Regions from separate parts of the Arthrobacter sp. CAN_A214 genome, predicted to be linked through region 1. Evidence: riboswitches for the same ligand, from Rfam matches in the RefSeq annotation. Region 1 holds a riboswitch; the other holds the start of a gene.
The links. Region 1 has a riboswitch for S-adenosylmethionine ahead of IWX65_RS04435 (ABC transporter substrate-binding protein). Riboswitches for the same ligand answer to the same signal wherever they lie in the genome.
Positions count from the first base shown of each region.

Region 2: linked by a shared signal. The riboswitch ahead of IWX65_RS12640 (bifunctional o-acetylhomoserine/o-acetylserine sulfhydrylase) and the one ahead of IWX65_RS04435 (ABC transporter substrate-binding protein) in region 1 are both predicted to bind S-adenosylmethionine.

Region 1 is NZ_JADOUU010000003.1:173,039-180,760, forward strand. Features, by position in the region: partial or broken gene IWX65_RS17695 (ABC transporter substrate-binding protein) at 1-230, shown strand, start outside; gene IWX65_RS04395 (sugar ABC transporter permease) at 230-532, shown strand; gene IWX65_RS17700 (carbohydrate ABC transporter permease) at 529-1,362, shown strand; gene IWX65_RS04410 (hypothetical protein) at 1,431-1,868, shown strand; gene IWX65_RS04415 (hypothetical protein) at 1,875-2,030, opposite strand; gene IWX65_RS04420 (DUF6098 family protein) at 2,187-2,639, shown strand; gene IWX65_RS04425 (hemerythrin domain-containing protein) at 2,710-3,543, opposite strand; gene IWX65_RS04430 (flavin reductase family protein) at 3,610-4,116, opposite strand; SAM riboswitch class IV at 4,178-4,297, opposite strand; SAM riboswitch class IV at 4,443-4,573, shown strand; gene IWX65_RS04435 (ABC transporter substrate-binding protein) at 4,735-6,393, shown strand; gene IWX65_RS04440 (ABC transporter permease) at 6,390-7,370, shown strand; gene IWX65_RS04445 (ABC transporter permease) at 7,367-7,722, shown strand, end outside.
Region 2 is NZ_JADOUU010000015.1:9-7,730, reverse strand. Features, by position in the region: gene IWX65_RS12670 (allantoate amidohydrolase) at 1-184, shown strand, start outside; gene IWX65_RS12665 (formimidoylglutamate deiminase) at 181-1,650, shown strand; gene IWX65_RS12660 (amidohydrolase family protein) at 1,650-2,912, shown strand; gene IWX65_RS12655 (CPBP family intramembrane glutamic endopeptidase) at 2,917-3,747, shown strand; gene IWX65_RS12650 (DUF1540 domain-containing protein) at 3,863-4,150, shown strand; gene IWX65_RS12645 (VOC family protein) at 4,239-4,880, opposite strand; SAM riboswitch class IV at 5,000-5,115, shown strand; gene IWX65_RS12640 (bifunctional o-acetylhomoserine/o-acetylserine sulfhydrylase) at 5,177-6,493, shown strand; gene metX (homoserine O-acetyltransferase MetX) at 6,502-7,641, shown strand.

The DNA.
Region 1 (7,722 bases):
TCCTGGTAGGAACCGATCTCGACTACCAGACACGCCCCGATATCGCCGGTATCTTCGTGGACCAGGCAACCACACTCCAGCCCGAGGATGTCCAGCAGCTGACGAACCCGGCGATGGCCGAGATCAACCCCAAACTGCGTGACCAGCTCGAAGCCGCCTTCACCCAGAACCAGTCGGCCGAGGAGACGCTGGCGAACATCGCAGCTGCGGTGGCCGAGGCCACCGGCTGATGTCCGCGGGCACCTCCGAGCGCGAGGGAGCCGCTGTCCCAGCGACCCCGGCTTCGACGTACGCCCCAGGTGCCGGGCGGTCCGGGAAGCGGTTCCGCTCCACCAGCACGGCCTACGGCTTCCTCACCCCCAACCTTGTTCTCCTCGGGCTGTTCCTCTTCCTCCCATTGGGCTGGGCCTTCCTCATCAGCTTCCAGGAGTCCAGTGGTTTCGGAGCCAGCGGATGGGTGGGCCTTGACAACTACCGGCGGCTGGTCACCGACCCCACGTTCTGGCAGTCCACGGCGAATACCGGATTATGAACCCTCATCACGGTGCCGCGGCAGGTGCCGCGCACGCGGCACGACTGGGAACCGCCGTCGTCGTCGGACTGGTGATGATGTTCCCGCTGTACTGGATGATCACGCTTGCGTTCTCACCGAACGTCGATGTCTTCAGCCGGGAACTGAACCTGTGGCCCTCGTCGTGGACCCTCGACAACTTCCGGCGCATCTTCACGAGCTTCCCCACCGCTCTCTGGTTCGGTAACTCGGTGGCCATCACGTCGATCGTCACTCTCCTCACCGTCACGGTGAACCTGCTGGCCGGGTATGCCTTCGCGAAACTCACCTTCCGCGGCAAGGGCGTCATCTTCCTGCTGGTCCTGAGTACCATGATGATTCCCGTCCAGGTGCTGATGGTGGCCCAGTTCCGGCTGGTCACGGAACTGGGGATCTATGGGACGTTCTGGGCCGTGATCCTGCCGGCGGCGGCGTCGGCCTTCGGAATCTTCCTGGCCCGCCAGTTCATCATCGCGATACCGGATGAACTCATGGAGGCCGAAAATGGACGGCGCCGGCAACGTCCGGATCTTTCTCCAGATCGTCCTCCCGCTCTGCAAACCCTTGATCGCGGTGCTGGTGCTGCTGACGGTGATGTACCAGTGGAACGATTTCGCCTGGCCGCTGATCGCGCTGAAGGACAGCGAGCTTTTCACCCTGCGGATCGGGCTGATCTTCCTGCGGGGCAGTACGGGGCGGACTGCGGGTCCATCATGGCCCTTGCCCTGATTTCGATCCTGCCCATCGTGTTGATGTTCCTGTTGTTCTGGAAGTACTTCGTCCAGGGCCTCGCCCGCAGTGGTATCCGTTGAAGTCCTGAGGGGTGCAGAGACGCAGCCCTCGAGGAACCGCAGTGCCCACCGAATAGGATGGGAGACCCATGGAACATTTTCGGCTTGTCCGCACAGCCGCAGGGATCCTGCTGGCCCTGCCGCTGCTGACCGCGTGCGGCGATGCGCCGGCCCTGGAAGTCTTCGAACAGGCACAGGCAGAGCACGACATCGTCACGATCCAACGGGATCTCGAGGGGATCGACCTGTCCTCCACCCGCTTCCTTGCCGACCGCGACGGCATCGAATATTTCGTGGCGGCACCCACGGATTCCGACGGGCGCAGCGCGTGCCTCCTGGTGGAGGAGGGCCTCGGGGTTGCACTCGAGTGCGGCCCGATCACTCCGGGTGAGCCCGGCGTGATCATCCGTGACAGCAGGGCCACGGTGGTGCTGCTCCCCGACGAGTACAACCGCGATCTACTTGACGCCGAGGGCTACCGGCTGCTGCACCCGAACCTGGCGATCCGGGAAGTCCCCGAAGTCTGAGAGCCCCTACGCCTGGATCTGCGGTTCAGCGACTATCACCCGGTGGTTCCCCTCACACTGGAAGACGCCGAGGGTCCCTTCGGGAACGGGCCCCTCGGCGGGCCACTGGCTTTCATCCAACTCCTGCAGCGGCTTTCCGCAGGACGGGCAGGATGCTTCCATGGTTTACCTCCTCGTTGAACGCACGTACTTCTTCAATTAGACCCCGCCCACCGATGGAGGAACAGGAATATCTCACCTCGCACAGCAGCAGTAAAGAGCAGGTTCGCGCTGTCCCGGCTGTTGAGGCCGGGGACAACCCTTCCTAGGCTTAGGCACATGAAATCCGCCACCGCACCGCGCAAAGCAGAATCCGGGGAGCTCACCCTCTCCAGCCTCGCTGAACTCGCGGATCTCGTGCCGTCCGGCGACTACCTCTACCTGCGGTACTCCAAGGGCTTCGAAGCCGATAGGGATTCCAATAGTCTCGACGCCGAGAGCGGGCTGACGCTGCCAGGATTGTCCGTCAACCCCCTCACACCGGAGTCGTGGTGGACCCGGCCGCTCAAGGACTGGCTTGCACGCCAGATCTGCCAGTACGAGCACCTTGCGGAGGACGAGGACCGCTACGCATGGGTACTCACCGGGGCGTGCGTGGGCCGGGGCCCGGACTGCGAGCCGCTGCTCGTCGACGTCCGTCCGCTCGGCCGGCTCGATCCAGAGGTGCTGCAGGAAGCAAAGCGGGTCTACGAGGAGCAATTCGATGCCGGCGAACGGCCGTCGCAGGACTGAACTCGATCCAGCCAGGACCGGATCGAGACTGAACCGCCAAAGCCGAGCCGGAATCGATCGGATTGAGCGTTCAGCGGCGGGTCCGCCGGGTGAGCGAGCGGAACACCAGCTCTCCCGCTACAGCTCCCCCGGCCGCGACAGCGACAACGCCCGCGACAGGAGGCCGGCGTCGTCCGCTCCCATCGGACCGTCGGCCCACCCTGCTCGTGGTTGGGTCCTCTCCGCGTGTCAGGAGCGGGAGGTGCTCGATCGAATGGGCTACCCGCGCCAGCAGGGTGCTCGTGCGATGGAGAACCGGTGAAACGGCTTTCGGCCTCTGCAGTATTGCGGTGTCGACCGCGTCGCGGATGCGGTCGATGAGTGAAAGCGGAACTGCCGCGACGGCGTTGCCTGGCGGCCGCCTTGCCACGACCGGATGAGCGCGGGTGGGGGCGGTTCTGCGGACCACCTCCCAGGAGATGCCCATCAGCTGAAGCAGGCGTTTGCTCACCACTTCCTGCAGCCGGGGGAAAAGCTTGTCCTCCTCGTCGCGTACGTCCTCCCCCAGCACCTCGACCAGCCGGTCGAGTACGCGTTCCCGCTCCGGGTCCCCCTCCTCGAGGGTTTCAAGCCGCGTCACCAGTTCATTGACCTCCTGGTGCTCCTGCTCCACCTCAAGGGTGAGTTGTTCACCATCGGGCAGGACCCGCCGCACCACGGGCCACAGCACCGCCTCCTCGGCGAAGGCGTGGGGAAACACCAGCCGGTAGATGCGCCGCAGCACATCGCCCTGCTCGGCTCCTCTCGATCCTTCCAGTTCCTTCAGCAAGGCGTTGAGCTTGACGTGGTCGTTCTTCTGCCGAACCAGGACGCTCGTGGGGCCACCCAGCTCCGCAACGGTCTGGTGTGCGACTGACGGGTACATGGGCGTCCTTTCGGAGGGAGTTTCCGGTATCAGTACCCCGGAGGACCCGATTCGAAACACTTGCCGCTACACCAGCGACGGCTCCGGCAGCCGGTGGAATTCGGAGGCGTGGAACACGAGCGGCACGGAGTCCTTGTCCTCGAACTGCAGGCCGTGCACCCGGAGGAGCACCACCTGGTGATCTCCGGCGGGATACTCCGCCTCGACCGAGCAGTCCAGCCACAGTACGGCGTCGGAGAGCAGTACGGCGCCGGCGGGCGTGACTTCGATGTCGAGTGCTGCGAACCGGTCGGCTGACTTCGACGCGATCTGCAGGCAGGCATCCTTCTGCCCGGAGGCCAGGACCGAAACACCGATACGGGGTTGCTTTCGCAGCTCCGGCCAGGTGCGCGAGGTGTTCTGGATGGCGAACATCACCAGTGGCGGATCGAGCGACACCCCGACGGTGAACGAGGAAGCAACAATGCCCTCGGGAACTCCGTCCACCCGGGCACAGAGCGCTGCGATCCCTGAGGGAAAGCGCCCGAAAGCCTGCCGTAGAACCGCCGGCTCCAGATTGACATTCAACGCCATGCCCACTTCCTTCGAAAAAGGCGTCGTCCCGCGTACCGAAAAGCAGAAGGCAGCGGGGGAAACGCCGTACTTGCCCCTCGGGCGAAAACTGCCCAGCGGCCGAATCATCACCTGGAGCACCCCGCTACGACGAGAGGGTTGCTGTCCAGCCGGCCAGGGCCTGTGGCTGGAACTCTTGATTGCGCCTCCCACGCTAGGGGCATCCCGAGCCCGCCGTCAACGCCGGGCACGACACAGAACGTAAGAAAGCTGCTGTCCGCCCTTTATGACCGTCTGTGACCTGACCCGACTGGACAGCGGAAAGATCCGGCATACAGTGGGGTCAGCTTCAAGAGATGCGGCCGTCAAGCTCCGACTTGGCCGCGCACCAACCCCATGCTTTCCGGGTGGTTCGGATGACGAAGTGGGCTGCACCCACCGCATCTGTTGCGGCGTCCGGTGCGGTCAAGAGCAATCGGAAGGATGACGCATGATGCGTTTCCACAGCTGTCCACTTCTCACCGCCTGACGCCACCCCGCCTGCGGCACCGGCCCTGCCGGCCACCGTCGCCGCCATTTCCCATTGCGCAGTCCCTGCCGCGATGACCCATGCCCGCTTCCTCGCACAGAAGGAACCTCATGTCCCTGTCTTTTCATGCCCGCTTCCGGGTCCGCCGCACCCTGACCCGCGGCGCAACCCTCGCCGTCGTCGCCGGCCTGCTCGCGTCCTGCGCCTCCCCTGCCGGGACACAGACCGTGCCCGCTGACGCCACGCCCGTGGACGGCGGGGTCCTCAATGTCTCGATCTCCGCCGAGCCCGGCTGCCTCGACGGCCACGGCATCTCGGCGACACAGCAGCAGTTCCTGGGCCGGCTGATCTACGACAACGTGGTCACGCTCGACGACGACGGCGAGATCGCCCCCTATCTCGCCGAGTCCTGGGACATCTCCGAGGACGGCAGGACGTACACGTTCCACCTGCGTCAGGACGTGACGTTCAGCGACGGGTCGCCATGGAACGCGACCGTGTTCCAGCAGAACCTCGAGCACATGCGGGACCCGGCCACGAAATCTCCGCTGGCCGCCGCCTACATCGCACCCTACGTCGATGGAACGGTGATCGACGACTACACCTTCGAAGCGCACCTCGAGTACGCCTACACCCCCTTCCTCTACACGCTCGCGCAGTCCTGGCTGGGCATGAACTCGGGCAAGGCCATCACCGAGTCGCCGGAAACCCTGTGCCAGAACCCGGTGGGATCCGGGCCCTACGTCCTCGAGGCCTACCAGCCGGGACAGAGCATCAGCTACGCCAAGCGGGAGGGATACGGCTGGGCTCCCGACTGGCTGGGCGGATCCGGCGAGGCCCACCTGGACGGCGTCGAAGTCACCGTGGTCGCCGAGCCCGTGATCCGCTACCAGTCCCTCGTGTCGGGCCAGTACGGGCTGACGGAGAACCTCGCGCCGCAGAACGCGGCCGCGGTGCAGGCGGACCCGGCGTTCACCTACGAGAACCTGCCGCGCACCGGCAGCCCGTACGTGCTCGGCTTCAACCTGAACCGGGAGCCCTTCAGCGACCCGGCCGTCCGGGAAGCCTTTACCACCGCCGTGGACACCAGGGCGGTCACGGAAAGCCTCGGCTTCGGCACCTACACCCCCATCGACTCGTACCTGTCGAAGGAGAGCAAATACTACGATCCCTCGGTGGAAGGCACACTGGCCCACGATCCCGAGCGCGCAGACCAGCTGCTCGACGACGCCGGTTGGGACTCCCGCGACGCCGAGGGCTTCCGCACCAAGGACGGCGAGCGGCTGACCGTCGAAGTTCCCACAGTGGAAGCCTCGGCTCCCAGTCCCCTCCTCGTCCAGCTGCAGGGCGAGGTCCGGAAGGTAGGGATCGAGCTGGAGATCATCCAGCTTCCCCAGGCACAACTCACGGAACTGAGGTACGCCGGAGACTATGACGCCCTGGCCGGAGTGTGGCACACCAACACCACGGACGTCCTGTTCATCCGGTACCACTCCTCGGAAATCACCGGCGAGCGCATCGGCCAGAATTCCTCCTACGTGAACGACCCGGAACTGGATGAGATCCTGCTGCGGGCTCGCGGCGCGGCCGATGGCCCGGACGCGGCGGAGGCCTACTCCCAGGCACAGCACCGGCTCACCGATCTGGTGCCGGGGCTGCCCCTCTACGAGAATCCGAGCCAGTTCGCCTACTCGAACTCGGTGCAGGGCGTAGCCACGGACACGTCCCACCCCGTTCCCGTCCTCACCTACGCCTGGCTTGCGCAGTGACGGCAACCTTGGCCCCGGGAAGCACGAGAAAGACCGGCCGGCCCGGTGCAATGGCCCGCCGCGTCGCACTCCGCCTCGTCGTGGGAGTCGGAGTGCTGTGGGGAGCCGCAACCCTCACCTTCCTGGCGGTGTACCTCATCCCGGGAGACACGGCGCTCCTGATCCTGGGCGGACCCGATGCCCGACTCACTCCGGAGGCGATCGACCGCGTGCGCCAGGACTACCTGCTCGATGAGCCCCTGGCCATCCAGTACCTGCACTACCTGGGCGGGCTGCTCCAGGGAGACCTCGGCCAGTCCTACCGGCTGCGCATCCCCGTCACGGAGGCCATCGGGCAACAGATCGGTTCGACGGCGCAGCTCGCCGGTGCCGCCGCTCTTCTCGCCCTGCCGCTCACGTTCGCCGTCGCCCTTGCCTCGGCACAGCGGCGCCCGTGGATCCGCTCGCTGGTATCCGGTGTGGAGGTGGTGTGCGCCGCGACCCCCACTTTCGTGATCGGCTTCGTCCTGCTGATGGTGTTCTCGTTCAGCCTGCACTGGTTCCCGATCGGCGGCAACCAGGGGCCGGCGTCGCTCGTGCTGCCCGCACTGACGCTCGCACTCGCGGTATTCGGTCCGCTCTCGCAGGTACTCCGCAACGAGCTCGACGACGTGCTGGAGCAGGCTTTCGTCCTCACCGCCAGGGCGCGTGGAATGCGCGACGCCCAGGTCCGCGTGATCCACGCGCTCCGGCATGCCGTCATCCCCGTCCTGACGATGTCCGGGTTCCTCATCGCCGCCCTCCTCGGCGGTTCGGTGATCGTGGAAACCCTCTTCAGCCGGCAGGGCGTGGGAAGCCTGGCGCTCGCGTCCGTGTATGAAAAGGACTTGCCGGTGATCATCGGCGTCGTCCTGCTCTCAGCAGCCGTGTACGTGGTGGTCAACCTCGCAGTCGACCTCCTCTACACGCTCATCGATCCTAGGGTGGTAACCGCATGAGCATCGACCTCCGACCAGGCACGGCCCCGGTGGTCCAGAGTCCCCCGGAGATCCCGGCTGCCGCCACACGGGACCGGGTACGCCCTCCCCGGAGGCGGCGGCGCTTCAGGCCCGGCCTCATCCTCGCCGTCGGATTCCTCGTCTGGCTCGCCCTCGCCGTCGCGGCCCCTAACGTCCTGGCTTCCACCGATCCCTATTCCGTGAACCCTGCCGAGAGCTTCCGCCCGCCGAGCGCTGCGCATTGGTTCGGAACCGACGAGTCCGGGGCCGACGTCTATAGCAGGATCGTTCATGGAGCCCGGACCTCCCTGTATATCGGAGTCGGCGCCACGGCGATCGGGCTCGTCGGCGG
Region 2 (7,722 bases), on a different contig from region 1:
TGCGCCGATCCTGCCCACCGGTGCCGGGCACGACGCCGGTGTGCTGGCGGGTGTACTGCCCACGGCGATGCTCTTCATCCGGAACCCCACCGGCATCAGCCACTCGCCGGAGGAGTTCGTGGAACGCGACGACGCGGATGCGGGAGCAACCGCCCTGGCCGACGTCCTGGAGGATCTCCTGTGACGCCTGCAGGTGTCACCGTCTGGTGCGAGTACGCCTGGCTCGGCACCGAAGGCGTTCGGGATTCGGTCCGCATCGGGGTGGACGGCTCCGGCAGGATCGCCTCTGTACAGCAGGGAAGCGCGGCGGAACCCGGTGACCTACTGCTCGGCGGCGTCGTCTTCCCTGCAGCTGCCAACGCCCACTCGCATGCCTTCCACCGGGCTCTGCGGGGGCGCACGCACGACGGCGGCCTCGGCAGCTTCTGGTCGTGGCGCGAGGAGATGTACCGCGCGGCGGGCGCACTGACGCCGGCCGGCTACGAGGAGCTTGCCACCGCCGTCTACGCCGAGATGGTGACGACAGGCTGGTCGAGTGTCGCCGAGTTCCATGACGTCCACCACCAGCCGGACGGCACGCCCTATGAGGGGGATCGCCATGCCATGGAACTCGCGCTGGGCAGGGCCGCCGTCCTTGCGGGAATACGGCTCACCCTGCTGGACACCTGCTATCTCACAGGGGGTTTCGGACAGCCGCCCGGCCCCGGCCAGCACCGCTTCACCGACGACGACGCCTCGGCCTGGCTGGCGCGCCTCGCCGATCTGCGGCGCACCGTCGCCTCCACGTTCGATCCGGACCAGGTCAGCGTCGGCGCTGCAATTCATTCAGTGCGGGCGGTGCCGGACGAGGCACTGGCCGTCATCGCCCGCGAACTGCCCGCCGACCTTCCACTGCACATCCACCTCTCCGAGCAACCCGCCGAGAACGAGGACTGCAGGAAAGCGACGGGTCTCACTCCCACCGGGCTCCTGGCCCGCCACGGCCTCCTGACCGAACGGCTCTCGGTGGTCCATGCGACGCACCTGACGCCGGAGGACATCCGCCTGCTCGGCAACGCACGGGTGGTGGCTGTCCTCTGCCCCACCACGGAGGCGGACCTCGCCGACGGGATCGGACCGGCGCGCGAGCTGGTTGCCGCTGGTTGTGTACTCGCGCTCGGGACGGACCAGCATGCGGTGATCGACCCCTGGCTCGAGATGCGGGCGCTCGAATACGGCGAACGGCTGGGAAGCGGCCACCGGGGTTTCTTCTCCCCCGGGGCGTTGCACTCGATCGCAGCGGAGGGCGGGGCCTCCTCCCAGGGCAGGCCTGCCGTCGCTATCGAGAAGGGCTCCGTCTGCGACCTCATGGCCGTCGATCCGCTGAGTACCCGAACGGCCGGCTCACGCCGGGAGCAGCTCGCCTTTTCCGCCACCGCCCAGGACGTGACCGCCGTCGTCGTCGGAGGGAAGCTGTTGGCCCGGAACGGGGTCCACGAGACCCTCGGGAACCCGGCCGATTCCCTCCGTGCAGCCATCGCCGGCCTCGACGCCGCAGCCGCCGGCCTCGATGCCGCCGCCGCCACCTTCGATGCCACCGCCACCGCAGCCGGAACCCCGGATCCCGGCAATGGGCCGGGCCGGCGGTATCCCCCCGCGGAGCGTTCCTGATGTCACTGCTCATCACCAACATCGGCGAACTGATGACCCAGGACGCCGAACACCGCGTCCTGCGCTCCGCCGCCGTCGTTCTCGAGGGCGAGCGCATCAGTTGGGTGGGGCAGGCGGCGAAGGCGCCGGCCGCGGATCTCCTGCACGACGCCGGTGGCCGGGCCGCCCTGCCGGGATGGGTGGACAGCCATACCCACCTGGTCTTCGCGGGCGACCGCACCGCTGAGTTCGAAGCGCGGATGGCGGGAGCCGACTACACGGCGGGTGGGATCGCGGTCACCGCCGGCGCCACCCGGGAGGCCACCGACTACGAGCTCACCCGGTTGCTGCTCGGACGGGTTGCCGAGGCGCACGCAGGCGGAACAACGTACCTGGAGACGAAGACCGGGTACGGCCTCGATGTGGAGCACGAGGCCCGCAGCGCACGGATCGCCGCATCCGTCGTGGACGAGGTGACTTTCCTCGGAGCGCACCTCGTTCCGCACGGCGTCGACCCGGACGACTACACCGCGCTCGTCTGCGGGCCCATGCTCGACGCCGTCCGACCCTTCGTCGGGTGGGCCGACGTGTTCTGCGAGCGGGGCGCCTTCACTCCCGAGCAGAGCCGTGCGGTGCTCGCCGCCTGCCGGGATGCCGGTCTGGGTTTGAGGGTCCACGGCAACCAGCTCGGCCCCGGGCAAGGCGTAGCGCTCGCTGTGGAGTTCGGAGCGGCAAGCGTGGACCACGTGAACCACCTGGTCCCCACGGACATCGACGCGCTCGCCGGGTCCTGGGCTGCCTGGGAACCGGCATCCGGGACCCGCCGGGGAACCGTCGCCACCTGCCTGCCGGCATGCGACCTCTCGACCCGCCAGCCGCTCGCCCCGGCACGGGCACTGCTCGACGCCGGGGTGCCGGTGGCGCTCGCCAGCAACTGTAATCCGGGCACGTCCTACACCAGTTCCATGGCGTTCTGCGTCACCACCGCCGTCCTCCAGATGGGGCTCAGCGTCGATGAGGCGGTGCGGGCAGCCACCTACGGGGGAGCGTTAGCCCTCCGCCGTGAGTCCGGACAGGACCTCGACGGCGCCCGCGCGGTCGGTTCGGTCGCCGTCGGGCACCGCGCGGATGTCCAGCTCCTCGACTCGCCGTCGGCCACGCATCTTGCCTACCGGCCGGGGATGCCGCTCTCCGGCGCAGTCTGGATGGCCGGCCGCCGGGTCGACCGGCAGGCGGTGCGCCGGCTGGCCGTTGGGAATCCGCAGGAACCACTGGAAGGATAGCCGCATGCCCGCGCCGCTCCCCGCCCCCCGAGACGTCCCCAGCGACATTCCCAGCGACATTCCCAGCACCGCGGAGGACGGCGGATCTCCGCAGCCGGCGCGGCGCATCAAGGCCGAGATCCTCGTCGTGCTCGGCCTGTCCCTCGGCCAGTCCGGGGTGTACGCGGCGGTGAACCTGCTGGAGAAACTGACCCGGGGCCCGCTGTCCGGTCAGACCACCACCCTCAACCCAGTCCTCAACGACCGTCAGTACTTCGACCTCACGTATCAGCTGCTCAGCATCTTCTTCGCACTCGTACCGGTGGCGCTCGTGCTGTTCCTGCTGAGCGGACCCGGCGTCTCCGCGTTCCGCCGTCTTGGTTTCACCTTCGCGAAACCCGGCACCGACTTCGGGCTGGGCCTGGGGCTCGCCGCCGTCATCGGGGTCGGCACGCTGGGCGTCTACGCCGGCGGCCGTGCACTGGGACTGACGACGGCGATCATCCCGGCTGCCCTCGACGCGTACTGGTGGACCGTGCCCGTCCTGGTTCTTTCGGCCCTCCGCCACGCGGTGCTCGAGGAGGTCATCGTGGTGGGGTACCTGTTCGAGCGGTTCGGCGAGCTCCGGTGGTCGGTGCCGGTCATCATCGTCACCAGCGCACTGATCCGGGGAAGCTATCACCTGTACCAGGGCTTCGGGCCGTTCATCGGTAACGTTCTGATGGGGCTGTTGTTCGGTTACCTCTACGCGAAACGGCGCAGGGTGATGCCACTCGTCATTGCCCACGCAGCAATCGACATCACCGGGTTCGTCGGGTTTGCGCTGATCGGTCCGGCGATCGGCATCGGCGGCTGAGAGCGGCCGGGTTCTCCCGACTCCTTTGGGCCACGAAAATGTGACTAAATTACCGCCGAGTTCGGTGCTAATTTGAAGGAGTCGCGGCTCATCCACAGGCCGCCGAGGAGGAACAATGACAGTCATCACGAACGTCTCAGAATGCAGCGTCGGTAATTGTTCGTTCAACCACGACGGCTGTACGGCCATCGCCATCACCGTCTCCGGGAGCACCGACCACGCGTCGTGCGCCACGTTCATCGACACCTCGATCAGTGGTGGTCTGCCGAAGATGCTCGCACAGGTGGGAGCCTGCCAGCGGGCGGAGTGCAACTACAACCACGACCTCATGTGTACGGCATCCGCCGTCAAGGTCGGCCCCGGTGCTGAGGACGCCGACTGCCTCACCTATACACACGCCTAGGGCGGCATGTCGGCCAGAGAGAGCAGGAGCCCGACTGGTGCCAGTCCGGCTCCTGCTCCCTGCGCGAAAATCTTGAGCGGCGGTAGCGCTAGATCTCCACGCGGCCGTTCGCGGTCTCGAACGTCACCGACATGATTCCGGGGGTTCCGTTGGGCGCCACCCAGCGGACGTCGACGCCGTCGAGCGTTTCCTCGACCTGCGTGCCGAGCCATTCGGTGACGCGCTCGGAGGATCCGGCGATCGTGAGGCAGTCGAGTTTCACCGTGGCGGGGCGGGCCTGTGACGGATGCAGGGCTTCGAGCCCGTCATCCCACCGCAGGAGGTAGGGGACCTGCGGATCGGCGATCAGTCCCTTGATGCCGATCTGCTGCCACGAGAGTTCCTGACCATCCGGGAATTTCCGGTTGCCGGGAACCGCGCTGCGGCCGAGGCGCTCCTCGAAGGGTTCGAGGTTCTCGACCGCGACGCACCAGCCCATCCAGCCTCCACCGGCTTCGGAGCGCGCACGCACGGCTTGCCCGAAGGGTGCCTTGTCGGATGCGGGGTGCGAAAGTACCTCGACAACTTCCAGGTACTGCCCGTTGACCAGGGGAAAAATCATGTTCCGTGTGCCGAAGCGGGGGTGCACACCGCCCTTCACGGGTTCCATGCCGAGGGCGGTTGCAATCCGCTCGGCAGTGGCAGCCAGTCCATCGGGTTCGCAGGCGTAAGAGACGTGATCCAGGCGCATGGCTACATTTTGGCACTTTGTGATGGGCGTCTCGACTTAGGCCGCCCTTACTTCACGGGGCGTCATTTCGGGCCTCCCAGAGTTGCCTGCAACGCCGGTTTGGGCTTTCATTGACTGCAGGTCATGAGTGCCAGCGGAAAGCCCCGGCTCGCTGGCCGGCAACCCTCCAACCGCGGTGGGGTGCCCCGGGTGAAGACCAGGCGGAGCCCACACGGGTGCTGCGCAAGCGCGGGCCGACAAGCCCTGGCCGGTCATCCCCGGCGACGGCGGATGGGCCCCCATCGAGAGGGGACACCATGTCCAACGATTGGTCATTCGAAACACGGCAGATCCACGCCGGGCAGACACCCGACTCCGCCACGGGGGCGCGTGCGCTGCCGATCTACCAGACATCCTCGTTCGTCTTCCCCAGCGCGCAGAGCGCTGCCGACCGTTTCGCGCTGACTGAACTTGCCCCGATCTATACGCGGATCGGCAATCCGACGCAGGAAGCCGTCGAGATTCGCATCGCGAGCCTCGAGGGCGGTGCCGGCGCCCTGCTGCTGGCGTCGGGACAGGCAGCTGAGACGTTCGCGGTGCTGAACGTCGCGGAGGTGGGAGACCATATCGTCGCGAGTCCCAGCCTTTACGGCGGCACGTTCAACCTCTTCCGGCACACGCTGAAGAAGTTCGGCATCGACTGCACCTTCGTGGAGGACCCGGACAACCTCGAGCAATGGCGTGCGGCGGTGCGCCCCAACACCAAACTGTTCTTCGGTGAAGTCGTCTCGAATCCCCGCCAGGACGTCCTCGACATCGAGGGCATCAGCGCCGTTGCGCACGAGCACGGCATCCCCCTGATCGTCGACAACACGCTGTCCACGCCCTACCTCATCCGCCCCATCGAGTGGGGCGCCGACATCGTGGTCCACTCCGCCACCAAGTACCTCGGCGGCCACGGGAACGCCATCGCGGGGGTGATCGTCGATTCCGGAAGGTTCGACTTCGCAAGGAATCCGGAGAAGTTTCCCGGCTTCAACACGCCCGACGAGAGCTACCACGGACTGGTCTACGCCAGGGACCTCGGGGTCGGCAGCGCTCTCGGCGCCAACCTCGCCTACATCCTCAAGGCACGCGTCCAGCTGTTGCGGGACCTCGGTTCCTCGGTGTCACCCTTCAATGCCTTCCTGATCGCCCAGGGCATCGAGACCCTCAGCCTGCGGATGGAGCGGCACGTCGAGAACGCCCGGGCCGTGGCTGAATGGCTTGAACAGCACGACGACGTCGAATCGGTCGCCTACGCGGGGCTGCCCTCGAGCCCCTGGTACGAACGTGGCCGCACCTACGGACCGCGCGGCACCGGTGCCATCGTGTCGTTCGACATCGAAGGGGGGATCGAGGCCGGCAAACGGTTCGTCGATGGTCTCGAGCTCCACTCCCATGTGGCGAACGTCGGTGATGTCCGTTCGCTCGTGATCCACCCGGCGTCGACCACCCACAGCCAGCTGGGGGCGGAGGCGCAACTGACGGCCGGGGTGCGTCCCGGCCTCGTGCGGCTGTCGGTGGGACTCGAGAACCTCCAGGACATCCTCGCCGACCTGGATGCAGGCTTTCGAGCGGCGAAGGGGGCGTAGGCAAACCGGTGACCACCTATTTCCCTGCGCCGTCGTCCCGCCTGCCCCGAACAGGTCCGGGGAGCGACGGCCTGCTTCGAACTGCGTTCCTGGGTCCGGTAGTGCTCGACGCCGGCGGTGAACTCCCCGACGTGCAGTTGGCCTTCGAGACATGGGGCACCCTCAACGAGGATGCAACGAATGCGGTGCTGGTGCATCATGCGCTGACCGGCAGTTCCCATGTCGCCCGTGGGGCGTCCGAGGAGGACGGGTGGTGGGATTCACTGGTGGGCCCCGGTCGCACCGTGGACACGGACAGGTACTTCGTCGTGTCCATCAACATGCTCGGCGGTTGCTACGGCTCCACGGGACCAGCGAGCCTCGACTCCCAGGGATCGCCGTGGGGATCGCGGTTCCCCTTCATCACCATCCGGGATTCGGTCCGCACCGAGGCGCTGCTGATGGACCGGTTGGGGATCCCGCGCTGGCATTCGGTCCTGGGAGGATCGATGGGCGGGGCGCGCGCCCTGGAATGGGCACTGATGTACCCGGACCGGGTGGAACGGTGCGCAGTCATCGCCTGCACCGCAGCAAGCTCAGCCGAGCAGATCGCGTTCGCCCAGGCGCAGCTCCAGGCGATCCGCCTCGATCCGGCGTACGCGGGAGGCGACTACTACGGGGCGGACCTTCCCGTTGCCGGACTGGGCCTCGCACGGCGGATCGCCCATATCACCTATCGGTCCGAGGCGGAGCTCGGTGACCGTTTCGGGAGGGCCGCCCAGGACGTGGAGCAGCCGTTCGGCGGCGTGCTCCCCGCGGAGCGCGGGCGCTACCAGGTGGAAAGCTACCTCGACCACCAGGCGGAGAAGCTGGTCCACCGCTTCGACGCCAACAGCTACGTGATCCTCACCGAGGCGCTCATGAGCCACGATGCCGCGCGGGACCGTGGAAGCCTTGCACAGGCGCTGAGCGGAGCCACGGCACGGTTCTTCATCGCAGCGGTGGACACCGACCGCCTGTATTTCCCCGGGCAGTCGGCAGTCCTGGCGGAAGCACTTCCGGGACACGTGCCGGTGCACATGATCCGGTCCCCGATCGGGCACGACGCATTCCTGACACAGATCCATCAGCTGGACCGGGAGCTGACGGAGGCGTTCTTCACCGACTAGGTCGTGTCTGTTAATTGTGTACTCGGTGGAATGTGACTACTGCGGTGAGTAGCACTCCGCCAAGGAATGTGGTGGCGTATT